Regions from separate parts of the Aneurinibacillus thermoaerophilus genome, predicted to be linked through region 1. Evidence: riboswitches for the same ligand, from Rfam matches in the RefSeq annotation. Region 1 holds a riboswitch; each other region holds the start of a gene.

The links. A riboswitch is a leader RNA that binds a small molecule or an ion and turns the genes downstream of it on or off. The one in region 1 is predicted to bind cyclic di-GMP.
Region 2: linked by a shared signal. The riboswitch ahead of K3F53_RS07445 (transposase) and the one ahead of K3F53_RS09135 (pyridoxal phosphate-dependent decarboxylase family protein) in region 1 are both predicted to bind cyclic di-GMP.
Region 3: linked by a shared signal. The riboswitch ahead of K3F53_RS02105 (methyl-accepting chemotaxis protein) and the one ahead of K3F53_RS09135 (pyridoxal phosphate-dependent decarboxylase family protein) in region 1 are both predicted to bind cyclic di-GMP.

What each region holds. Positions count from the first base shown of each region.
Region 1 is NZ_CP080764.1:1,744,796-1,749,090, forward strand. Features, by position in the region: gene pdxR (MocR-like pyridoxine biosynthesis transcription factor PdxR) at 1-1,414, opposite strand, end outside; cyclic di-GMP riboswitch class I at 1,820-1,903, shown strand; gene K3F53_RS09135 (pyridoxal phosphate-dependent decarboxylase family protein) at 2,079-3,734, shown strand; gene K3F53_RS09140 (methyl-accepting chemotaxis protein) at 3,727-4,295, shown strand, end outside.
Region 2 is NZ_CP080764.1:1,397,349-1,401,643, forward strand. Features, by position in the region: gene K3F53_RS07435 (DUF4855 domain-containing protein) at 1-995, shown strand, start outside; gene K3F53_RS07440 (S-layer homology domain-containing protein) at 1,020-2,084, opposite strand; cyclic di-GMP riboswitch class I at 2,437-2,529, shown strand; gene K3F53_RS07445 (transposase) at 2,637-2,804, shown strand; gene K3F53_RS07450 (hypothetical protein) at 3,031-3,243, shown strand; gene K3F53_RS07455 (acyltransferase family protein) at 3,335-4,295, opposite strand, start outside.
Region 3 is NZ_CP080764.1:362,649-366,943, reverse strand. Features, by position in the region: gene K3F53_RS02105 (methyl-accepting chemotaxis protein) at 28-1,794, opposite strand; cyclic di-GMP riboswitch class I at 2,119-2,206, opposite strand; gene K3F53_RS02100 (DUF3986 family protein) at 2,888-3,175, opposite strand; gene K3F53_RS02095 (hypothetical protein) at 3,986-4,295, shown strand, end outside.

The sequences.
Region 1 (4,295 bases):
CGCCCTCTGCAAGCAATGGTTCATTCATAAACGAAAAACTGAGTCTTAGGAAATGGTGTTTCGACTCAATCGGATAGCAGGCCGCTCCGGGGAGAAATGTAAGCTGATAGTTGCTGGCATACATAAGAAAGTCTTCCGTATCCACATGCGGAGGAAGCGAAAGCCATAAATTTACTCCGCCTCTGGGTGTAAGCCAGCTAATCCCTTCCGGCATATGCTTCGCCAGCAATTCAATCATCATATCGCGGCGAAGTTGCAGAGCAATGCGCAATTTTTTAACATGGTTGCGCATCCGTTCCGAATAAAGCAGCGGGAGCACCGCTTTTTGCGTCAATAGCGGGCTGCCAAGATCCATATTGCCTTTAGCTGCGACCAATCTATGAAAAATTGTGCCAGAAGCGACCAGCACGCCAATCCGGCAACCGGGAGCGAGTATTTTACTAAGGCCTTTCAAATAAATCACATGGCCGAGCGGGTCCATGCTTTTTAGCGAAGACGGGGGCTTATTCTCATAATAAATTTCGCTCCACGGATCATCCTCTAGGATGATGCTCTGTGTCTCATAGGCAATGTCAAGCAACTGGCGTCGTCGCTCGATACTCATCACCGTTCCGGTTGGATTATGAAAGGTTGGCATCGTATAAATAAGCTTTGGCTTGTATTTCTCACATAGCGCCGCCAGCATATCTACTCGCATTCCATCCTTATCTACAGGCACGGGAAGAATGGTAGCCCCGCGCCAGCGGAATACATCAATCGCCGCAGGGTAGGTAGGCGCCTCGGTAATGACGATATCCCCTGGGCCGACAAACGTCCGAGCCACGAGATCAATGCCCTGTTGTGTTCCATTCGTAATTAAAATTTCTTCCGGTGTTACTTGAATTTGCTTATCCCGTAAATAAACAGTTAGTTCTTGACGCAGCGGCAAGTCACCCTGAACGTCGCTGTACGTGGAAAGAATTCTCGGCTCCTCAGCAAGAATGCGCTGAATTTCTTTTTCCAAGTACCGGTTTGGCAAAAGCCCGGGGTCAATCGTAGAAGAAAAAAATTCATAGCGGGCCGATACCTGGTGATAGCGTGAAAACTGCGCTCGTGGCAAATAGTCGGGAACCGACAGTTGCCAATCAAACGGCGACTCTTTTTTTGGCAGCTCTTTTTTCGGCGTTGTATCCGCCGCTTTTGTCCGTACAAATGTGCCTTTTCCTTGAATACGTATAATATATCCATCTTCTTCAAGCGCATCATACGCTTGAACGACTGTCATGAAACTTACATGAATCTGTTTAGCCAGCGCACGGACAGAAGGGAGACGTGTGCCTTCTTCCAACAACTCCGACTGGATACGGTCCACAATCGCTTGATAAATTTGCTTGGCCAACGGAACAGGAAGCTGCCGGTTCACTTTTATTTGCATAACGGATAACTCCTTATTAAGTGTTATATAAAGATATACTGTTATATAAGCATAACATAATCATCAGTTTTATAGAAAGTGCTCCTTCGTTCAATATTTATAGCCTTTCCATCGTAATCAAAGCAGCCGTTCCCATCCACGGAATGGCTTTATTGTTATGTGAGTAAATAATAAAAGGTTATGAATAAAAAATGTATGGATGTTATCTTTTTTATTTTTTCTGTTCTCCGTTTTGATAAGCCGCGATGAACTTAGGAAATCTCCCGAAATAACTAGTACTTTTATGAGCTTCTCTTCATATTCACAAGATACGGTTTAATATTTTTAATAATACAAAAACAGGAAAGATGGTTGATTTATAAAGTTATATTAGTAAAATAATCCTGGTAGAACCAACCTATTCTAATCTGAAAAAGGCAAATCTATCGAAAGGTAGAGACGTAAAGCCAAGGGTCTAAGGTTGCAAAACTATGACAGCCGGTTGCCAAAATTGTAGCGCACATAAGTGCCGTTAGTAAAAGCATTCTATCATCTTATCAAAGGTTTACAAATCGGGTGTACTGCATATTGGCACAGGCTATTCTAAAGAATATGGATGGCCTTTTTCTTTTAGTATTAAAAAAATAAGAAAATCAAGCAAAGGGAATGGGGGATAAACATGAAGATGAAAGACATACAAGCTTTGTTTCCAAGCGAAGATGGAAACAAAGAACGTCGGCAGGTGCTACTTCAATTCATGCAAAACATTGTGGAGGGGCTTGATCGCCTGAAAGACCCACAACGCGCAACACTAGGATCGATGCAGGAGAGGACAGGAGAGTTTTACAAGGATATTATAGACTGCGCGCAGGTTCCAGAGCGCGGAATAGCATTGGATAAAGTCGTTGAAGAACTTCTCGGGTTAGCCAAAGGACATCCGTATCATACAAGAAATTTCGTAAGTAATGTATTGCCTATGGCAAGTATTCCAGGTATTCTGGGCTCTTTACTTACTACATTGTTAAATGGCAACAATTTATGGGATGTATACGGACCGGCTGGCGCGGAGGCAGAAGTAAAAGTCATCGCCATGATGTCCAAACTGGCGGGTTATGACGCTACAAAATCATGGGGATACACGACATGGGGCGGGCAAGGAGCCGTATTCTCAGGGCTGCGCCTCGCTATCGCCAAGCAATTCCCGGATGCTAAAGAAAAGGGCGTGCCTGGCAATTTGTACTGCTTTGCTTCAGAAAACGCGCATTATAGCCTTTTTAAATCCATGGAGGCGACCGGCATCGGCAGTAACCATTTGATTACGGTCAAAGCCGATCCGCTAACGCACGCTATGAATACAGATGATTTGCGCGAAAAAATGGAACGTGTTATTCAGCAGGGAGGTATCCCCATATACATCGTCGCCACGACAGGGGCCACGGATTCATTCGGAATTGACGATATAAAAGCGATTAAAGAAACAGCCGATGCAATTACGAATCGATACGGGCTCCATCCGGCGCATATCCACGCCGATTCGGCGCTAGGCGGATTCTATTGCCTGTTTAACGACTACGATTTTGCGCGCAATCCGCTTCAACTCGAACAGCCTTTGTGCGAGAACTTACTGCAAATCCGCGAAAAAATGCAGCATTTACATCTGGCTGACAGTCTCTGCTTCGATTTTCAAAAGCTCGGACAAACGCCGTATCTTACGAGCCTGTTCCTTGTGAAAAACGGAAAAGATATTGGGCTGCTTGATTTGCATGAGTTCGAAACACCATATGTGGGCAACCGGGGCTATGGCAGTTATCACACAAGCTACACGCTGGAATGCTCGCGTATGGCCAGTTCGATCGCGATATACGCGGCACTGTTGGCGTTCGGCGTGGATGGCTACCGCCAAATCCTTGCCAATTATGTGCGGGTGAATATGGCGTTCCGCGACAGGCTATTGGCCCGTTTTTCGAATGTGGCTGTTACAAATGAGAATAATCCTGGACCGATTACGACTTTCCGGTTTTATCCAGAACAGGCGGAGTGGCACAAAGAAAGAGCAGGGAAACTTACAGGCAAGCAGATTAAACAGAACAACGAATGGAACTACCCAATATTTGAAGAATTAGGCAAACACCGTGAGCACGTGTTTTTCGGCGATACAACAAGGCAATGCTTAGTCGATGCATCCGATGTTTCAAAACGTGTACCTGTTTACGCTGCTAAGTTTTTTTCGATTTCTCCTTATACAACGGTAGAAACGTTGGACGAAATTGTTGAATTTTTGGCGAAACGTGTGGCATGCGTAGACACAATGCGAAATGCGAGGGAAAAGACCTATGTTTAAAACAAAAAGCTCCCTCGGTAAAAAAATTACCGCCTATTTTGCAGGTTGCATTCTCGTATTATCTATCATCTTCAGCTTTGTTTCTTATGAGCTTTCCATGTGGATTGTTAATCAATACGTTTTGCCCCAGTTCGAGAACACGCTGCAAACCAATATCCGGGAACTTGAGCGGAATTTGGACAAGACGCTGGCTACTCGTTCGGACGCAGGCTCAGACTCGGCCTATGCTAGCCTGCTGGCTTTCTTAAATGAACAAAAACAGGACATGGGTGCCGAATATGTGTATGTGCTCGGAAAAAAAGATAAAGCCTATATCGTTGCGCTGAGCGGAGCCGCTGAAAAACGAAACGCGGACTACACGTTCACCGCAGGGATGGAAAGAGCGTTTGACAACCCGGGAACCGTGCAGTTTAGCGAGGTATACGAGGACAGCTATGGTGTACATAAATCGGTCTTCACCCGTCTTGCGGGAACGGATATGATCATCGGCATTGATATGAACGCAGAGTTTGTCAAGAAGTTGAATCGCTACATTATTGGTATTAGCATCTTGCTTACACT
Region 2 (4,295 bases), 350 kb from region 1:
TGTGGTTGCATGCCAAGGATGGGCAGGTTCAGCCTGCCAAAGCCTCATATCCTGCCCGCAAAACGGAGGCGAACGGATATGTTGGCAACACGATTTTTATGACCGAAGCCAAACATACAAAAGTCGGTGATTTATTTAAGCGCATGGTGGTCGAATGGCACGGAAAACCGCACTGGCTCTTTGACACGTTTATTATTCGTCCAGTCGGCAAGGAACAGCGTGGCTATAGCTTTGAAACGTTCGATACGACGAAAGGGAATCCATCTGAGACGCTTACTAAGTATGTAGAAGAAATTTTCGCGCCTGGCAAAGAGGTAGATTTGCTGGAGAAGGCAACGTTGAAAGCGCGTGCTTATATGGAAGATTCTACATACCGTACAAATGTTATCATCGGTTTGCCGAACCCGATAGGAACGGTGCATCCGGTGCAGCGCACCGCGCTGGTGGAAGGGTATATGGATCGGATCATTGCTCAGTGGAACGCAAAAAATCCACAAGCGCTGCGGCTTGTGGGCTTTTATTGGACGAATGAAATCGTTCCTGATTCAGACCGTGAGTTTGTGAAAGAAATCGGCACAATCGTGCGCAAGAAGGGATATAAATTTTATTGGGCGCCATATTTCCAGGCAGCAGGTGCCGAACAATGGAGAACGCTCGGATTTGACTTCGCCTGGATGCAGCCGAACCATTACTTCAGCAAAGACAATTTCACAGGCATGGATATGCTAGGAGAGACAAATACGATTGCTCGGCAAACAGGAGCCGGTACGATGCTGGAGTGGAACTGGAAGCTGCTTGAGGATCCGAAATACGTGCGAGCATTAAACGAGTATCTTGACCTAGGTCGCCTTGTGGGTGCGGAACACCCAAGCGTGTTTGTATACGATGGGGAAGGAGCGATCGATGCCTTTTTCCATGATGGGAATTCACAAAAACTTGGCTATGTGAAAGAAAAGCTACTTGCCTACCTTTTATCACCGTCACAAGAAGAATAAAAAGAAAGAGGGCGATGGGCCCTCTTATTTTTTTACGTGTTTTTGGATCACAATGTTGTTGATTTCAATTGTTTGTGAAGCTGTGTCATAGTACATATCCCCGACAATCGTACCTTGATCTTTGGCCATAAGCATAACGCTCCAATCGGCGCTTGCTGGAAATTCCAGATAAGCAGGTACGTTTGACCGGGCATTTCCGGCAATTTCTCCGCTGTACCATTTGTCTGAAGCAACATGATAAATAAGCGTTTGATGTTCCGAAAGGGAAGGCAGGTAGATGCGCAATGTCCCGTCATGCGTCACTTCTATTTTTTGAAACGTTTCATATAAACGTTTTGCCCAGAAATTGATCGCATTGTAATCTCGAATTTGGCCCCGCTTGGGAAGGATAGCATTTTGTGCTTTGTGCAAGTTTGCGACTACTGTTTCAGGGCTGCTGCTAATGAAACGGGTGACAGCAGGATTGTAAGACGGTTGTTCCGGCATTTTTTGCATGGTGGATGCGATGCCAGTGTCGTGGGCCATTTTTAGAAATTGAACCGCTTCCACTCGGCTGACTTTTTGGGAACTTCCGTATCCTGCGATGGTTGATTCACCATCCATGCCTTTCGTAATGCCGTGCTCATACATGTAAGCGATAGCGCCTTCGTCATCGTAATGGTGGCCGCCGGCAGCGGAGAAAAGGCGCGCAACTTGGATACGTGTCAGCGCGTCAGCGCGTTTGGCCGGATCGTTTATGCCTGCTGCCGGAAGATTATATTCACGCGCGAGCGCGTATACTTCCTCTGTTGTTCCTGTTCCCAGCTTGTCCCGCGTGTCAGGGAATAGGCGCATCATCATCGTAAGAAACTCAGCTTCTGTAATCACTTCGCCGGGATTAAAGGTTTCGGTCTGCTTTTCATTCAGTATTCCGGCCTGTGCCGCCCAGGGAAGGGTTCCATTTTTCCAGGCCCAATGGTCGCGCGGCACGTCGGTAAATATACCAGATGCGTCCAGCGCGTAGGCCGGAGGCGCGGAAGCAGCCATGATACCAGCTGCGAGAATAAGTGCGGTGGTTTTTAGCTTTATCTTGTTTGTTTGCGTTGTCATCTTCTCTTCTCCCTTTCTATGTACTAAATATGTTGCATTCATATATTAGGCTCTTCATATATTCCAATGTTTGTTTCAACCTTATTTTCCTCCACTTTCTATATATTTTACCTTATATTTGGCCCTACACCAAAACATGTTTTGCAAAGAGCAATTATGTCATATGTGTGGATGAAAAAAAATATGAGAGAAAATATTCATTTCCTTTCCTTGCAATTCTATCTTTTTTATGCATACTTTGGACTATAAGGCCTATAATATTAATTTTTTTTAACATTATAGCTATGATAATCGACAAATACTGATAAATTTGTTATAGTAATAAATGACTGTAAAGTTATATAAATGCATGCTTCGATAATGGCAAACCCACTGAAAAGTGGGGACGCAAAGCCACGGGCCTACCGTTTATGCTGGCATAAACCATGGCAGCCGGGTTGCCGAAAAGCTGGGGTTATAAATAAATGAATAGGCATATAACCACGGCTGTTTCGCGCACGAAAGAGCCCTTTTTTATTTTCTTTTCAAAAAAACACAAAAAGGAGACGAAAGATGAAACGACAATATTCTATCCAATTCAAACATCAAGTAGTGAAAGAGGCTTTAGAGGTAGAAAGTTTAAGTATAGTCGCGCGTAGACATCGCTTAAACTCCCGCATCATTTATCGCTGGGTTCGCGAATTTAAGGAAGGAAAATATTCACTGGCGCAAAATAAATAGTGGATAAACACGCACGTTGTCTTTTGGCTTTTTGAAAAAATGGACTCCAATGGTATTATCTGAATTTTTAGTTCTATTCATTATTTTTTGCTTATATGATAAAAAGTTCTCTCAAGGGGGAGAACTTTTTATTTTCTGTTGTTTAAAGTATTAAAATACTACGTATTAATAAAAACACGGATGGTTCTTATGTGATTCGGGTACAGTAAAAACGGAGGTGATAGCCGTGGCCATTGGACTTACGAACAAGCAAATCGCGGAACGGCTTTCCGCCGCTTTTACGATCGAAGAAATGAAAGAAGCTGTGCAGGCATTAATGGTGGAGAACAATCGTCTCATTGAACGGCAGTTGCACACAATGTTTCAGGAATATTTAACAGAAAACCATTACGAAATAGACGATGGGATAGAAGACGGGATGCAAATTAGATTTCATTAAAAACGGCGAATGCCCTGCTTTGGGTGTAGAATGTACGACAAAACAAATCCTCCTGCAATTTTCCAGGAGGATTTGTTTTGTGGCGCATCGTCTATCCATCAAGTTTCCTCGCACCAATTGCATTTGTGGCTTTTTTTTGTTTTTGGCTTGTCAGCCAGCTGAAACCGCGGTTTACCAATTGGGCACAAATCGCCGACACAGCGAATGTAACTGCATAGATGCTCAGCATATACAGCGCGGATATAGCTTTGTGATGAAAAATCCATTCAATGGTAAAGTTCGTTTCCATAAACTTGTTAGCGTATATAATAAATGCTGGATGTAGTAAATAGATATAGAATGTTAAACCTTTCTGAAAGCGCAGGTGCAACGCATCCACAATATAATGCAATATCGCCGCGCTGGAGACGAGCAGCGCAAATGTTGCTAAGACAAATATTAGATGGTTAGCTGTATATAGTTTAGATGACATAACGAAAAAGTACATAGTAAATCCGGATAGAACCAATAATCCAATAAGAACAATTTTATGCTTTTCCATAAACATAAACATCGGTTTACGATACCAGTACAGTAAGTGTCCTAAATACAATGTAAAAATCCAAGTCGGTAAAAAATGACGTATACCTAGACCAAACCAGCCATGTGCAATTATATGAATATACATATATTGTATGACAAAGAAAAGGGTGATAACCAACAGAATGTTTTTCTTCATAATTAAGCGGCGGAAAAGATAAGCGAATACATAATACTGGCAAAGCATAAAAATAAAGTACAGGTGCCCTGCGGTTTGACCGGTCAAAACATCCTGCCAGTCTTTTTCGTTTGTCGGTATGCCCTTTTTCATAATAATAAAGTACAGCACACTGGCAAACAGAAAAGGAAAATAGATGTATTTTAGCTTTCCTTTAAAAAAGCGTGTGCCTGAAAATTTTTTTCCATCCAGACTGTGTGCAGTAAAAAAACCAGTAATAATTGCTAAAATCACTGTCCCGTAACGGCTAATCTGGTTCAAAGCTGTCTCCCAGAATGTCCACTCAATGTAATCG
Region 3 (4,295 bases), 1.4 Mb from region 1:
AATTCTAAAAGAAACTGTAAAATTCAATTATAATTTGAATTTATCTACAGACAATTGCAATTCCTGCGCAAGATTTCTAAGAGTAATAGTGAAACTTGACAATTCATCTATTAGAGAGGATTGTTTTTCAATAGCTGATGCGATATTTTCTGAACCAACGGCTACTTCTTTGGCTACCCCAGCCATTTCCTGTATAGAAGCCGTTACCTGTTCTGCTCCTGCAGATAATTGCTGGGAAGCTGCTGACACTTCCTGGATTTGATTGTTCACATGTTGGAAGGCTATTCTAATACTCTCTAAAGATTTGCCCGCCTCATTGATAACCGCCATTCCAGACTCAACTTCCTCCGCTTCTTTCTGCATACCAGATATAACTTTACGAGTATGCTCCTGCATTTGCTTAATAAACCCAGTAATCCCCTCTGCCGATTTTTTCGATTGTTCAGCAAGTTTCCTTACTTCATCTGCTACAACCGCAAAACCTTTTCCATGTTCTCCAGCACGCGCTGCCTCAATAGCCGCATTTAAGGATAATAAATTTGTTTGTTCTGTAATCTCCGTAATTACATCTGTAATTCTCTCAATTTCCTTAGAATGGTCCTCTAGTTTTTTAACCAACGAAGTCGTATCATCAACTGATTTGCTAATAGATTGCATCTGTTGAATTGCCTTGGATAGCGCTTCATTTCCATTTTCCACTTCTTTCACCGAGCTTTCAGATGTTTCCGCCACTCTAGAGGATGAATCAGCAATACGTTCAATTCCTATGGCTGTTTCCTCCATCGTACTTGCCACCTCTTCCGCTGTTTGAGAAGAGGCTTCTGCTCCTTGGTTCAGCCCCTCAACAGTGATAGCAATTTGCTTGCTGGCTTCATCTGTTTGTTCCATATTTTTTATTAGTTGTTCCGATAAAGCAATAACATGCATACTGGCGTCATTTACTTTTTTGATAATGCCTTTTAGGCCTGTTACCATTTCATTAATCGCATTAGCAAGTTCTCCTATCTCGTCTTGAGACTTTGTATCAATCGTCTTTACCGTTAAGTCTCCTTCACTTATCTTTTTCGCTATACTACTAACATACAAAATAAGTTTGATTTTTTTATTAAATAACCATATAAATACACCCATACAAATTAGTGAAAATAAAGCAATACCTCCGGCTATAACCCCTTTTATAAGAGGAAGAGAGCCATAAAATTCTTCTGGATATACAGCAATACCAAGTGTCCATCCCCAAGGTTTGTAATACTCTACATAACTCATTTGTGGTCGTTCTTTAGCCTCGTCTTGATTTTTCCACGTATAGGTTAATAACCGTTCGTTAGGATCGCTATTTTTACCAGCTTTCACAAGATCTTGTATCAAATAAGAACCATCTTCAAGCTTGAAATCCTTTTGATTTTGTCCTTCATATCCTAGCGGGTGCATAACTGCAATGTAATTGTCATCATAAGCCCACATATAGCCTTCTTTTTTATAGATAAAATGCGATTTACTTAAATCCCGCTTTTTCTTATCTTCTAACAACGGACCGTTGATATAATCCTTTGCTCTGTTTTGGGCTTCTTCCAATGTAAGATGGCCATTTTTAACTTCTTCATCCATTACCTGAATTATCGTGATTGCACCATCAACAATTTGATGTAAATGCTCAATACCTGCTTTCTCAAGTTCGCTTTTTGCAGAGTAATAAGTAACAACACCTACCAGAGAGCTTGAAATCATGATTGAAATGGTTACTGCTATTATTAATTTCCATCTTATACTAAAAATAATTTTCCTTTTTATCATAGTAATATCCTCCTTTTATAAAGACTGTTTTACCTTCCTTATATTTGCGTATCGAGCGATATATTGTCTTACTATTTAATTGATGTTTCCTAGCTACCAAACTGAACGTATATCTGTCTATTCCTTCACTAATTACTATGTACTGAATGCTAAATCTCACTCCCTTTCATTATGACTCTATATTGATAAACAAACTACATAAATACGATACGAAAGCTAGGCTTATCGCTACTTATGTAAAAAACAGAAAAGGCCATACCGCTCCCTAAGATTACCGAATGCGGAATAGCCTTTTTTTAAATTCATCAAACTTTTTAAAAAGATTTCGGTAACCCGGCTGTCATCATTCACATTGAACCTTAGACCCGTGGCTTTGCGTCCTTATCTTTCGATAAGTTTGCCTTTATCGTTAAATTAAGTTTTGCAGTTAATTAGCACTTATATCTCTTATATTATAGTCATAAAGTTCCATTACTTCAATACTGTAATAACATAAATTATATCTAATTATTCATATTGTTTTATTAATAAAATAAAATTTTAAAAAAAGGGGGGGCAAAACACTATTTTCTAAACGTTTGGTCAACTATAAAAAAAAGAAAGCCCTTGAAAAATCAAGGAGTTTGACGTTTGCTACTATCTGCATTCCAAGCAATACCCGTAAATTTCAAATTTAGAGAACAGATGAAATGCGGGTGAAACGTAGTTTATGAGCCTGCGAAAATCCTTGATTTTAAAGCTATTTAACATAACACGCAAGAAGTCCCCTTCCTTCACGCCTCCGGCGTAGGTGGGGGATGAATCGCGTGTTATGTTAAAAGTAAAAATGAAACAAATTTATTTTTAAAAATAAAAAGCAGTAGGCTGATCAGCTTACTGCTATAGTAACATGTAAAGGGGAATTCTAATTGTTCCTTCTTCTTTTAGAAACGTATCAGATGGAACCAAAAGTGTAAAATTATTCTCCAATAAAAAACCGATGATTCCTTAATGTAGGAAAAATCAATTTTTTAATTCCACAAATTGCATTGTCATATATTTCCTGTATTTTTCTGCCGGGACCCCTATTTACAAGGATACATATCTACAAAATTCAAATAATTTGGTTTTTTAACAGCCACTCTTTTAATTTTATACTCCCCTCTTCGTAGCTTATATCCTTTTGAATGATAGAAAAAGCATAGTAACCAAAAGGATCAATTTTAGGAGAATTAGTTAAACTTTTATTCACCAATATACTATTTTCTTCAAAATTTATATAAACATCCCAAATATCTGCATCTTTCTTTTTAAAAGCTATAACTTCTATGTCATAATTTTCATCTTGATATCCAATATGTAAATGGATATTATGGTCATATTGATCAGACAATATTACCACTCGCCTCTCCTAAAATATCACATGATGTTCCTTCATATCTGGTGCTACATGATAATGTAAAACATAAGGTCCCCCGGCCTTTATTGGATAATAATCTAGTCTAAATATTGGTTGACCGGTTTTTTTAACTCTTACCTGTATAATCCTCCCACCACCTCCTGGACCATCTATAGTATATTCATTAGCAGCATCTAAAGCTTTTTGAACATAGGGCTTAGCAACGTTCTATGCTTGTTCAGCCGCTTATTTACCTACTTTTTCTAATAATACTCTTAAAGCGTTTGCTACTACTGGAGCAACTGCGGCTCGAACCTCATTGTTATCTTTTTGTTTATCTTCTAATTCTCTCTCTAATTGCTGAAAAACTGGGTCCTCAACCAGAAATGTAAATTCTTCTTCAAATGACTTAATCTCCTTGTTAGTAACAGTTATAGACTCATCCTGATTTCATAGCCATAGCAGGCGAAACTGTTCCTAACAATAAACTAAAACATAAAACAAAACTCAATACTTTTGATGCTATTTTAAATCCCATACTTATACCACTTTCCATGGTTATATAGACTCTTAACTCGTCCCTAAAAATTCATGCTTTAAAAACTTAGATGGTGTTGCAAAACTTATAATCGCTGAATGGTAAAGGGTAAATATAATCAATTATGCATAATCCTATAATTTGTAAAAATAGGTCTATGAATTAGGTGGAAAATATTTTAAATTGTTAATATATGTATATATTGGGCGATGCATGCATTATATGTAACTTATTTCCTTTACGTCCGACTCAAAAAAAGAAAGAGTGAAGACGAAGTGTTTGGATCGTTAAAAAATATATATGATATGTATAGGCTCGGAAAAAGTGTTGTGAACTCAAAAAGTTTTCAAAAATCACTCAACAGAGCGGAAAAAGAATATCAAAAGAGAAGGAAAAAGCAGGAGGAAAAATTAAAAAGAACAAAGGCTGGAAGAAGGCAATTAAAAGAAATAAAAGCTTATGAAAAAGCTACAAAACAATTGTGGAAAGGGTTCACTCAGTCCTTTCAGACCTTAGGTAAGGTATGCACTTCCGCTAGAAAACTCGCAACCAACCTATTGCCCATTGAACAGATTTACAAATTAA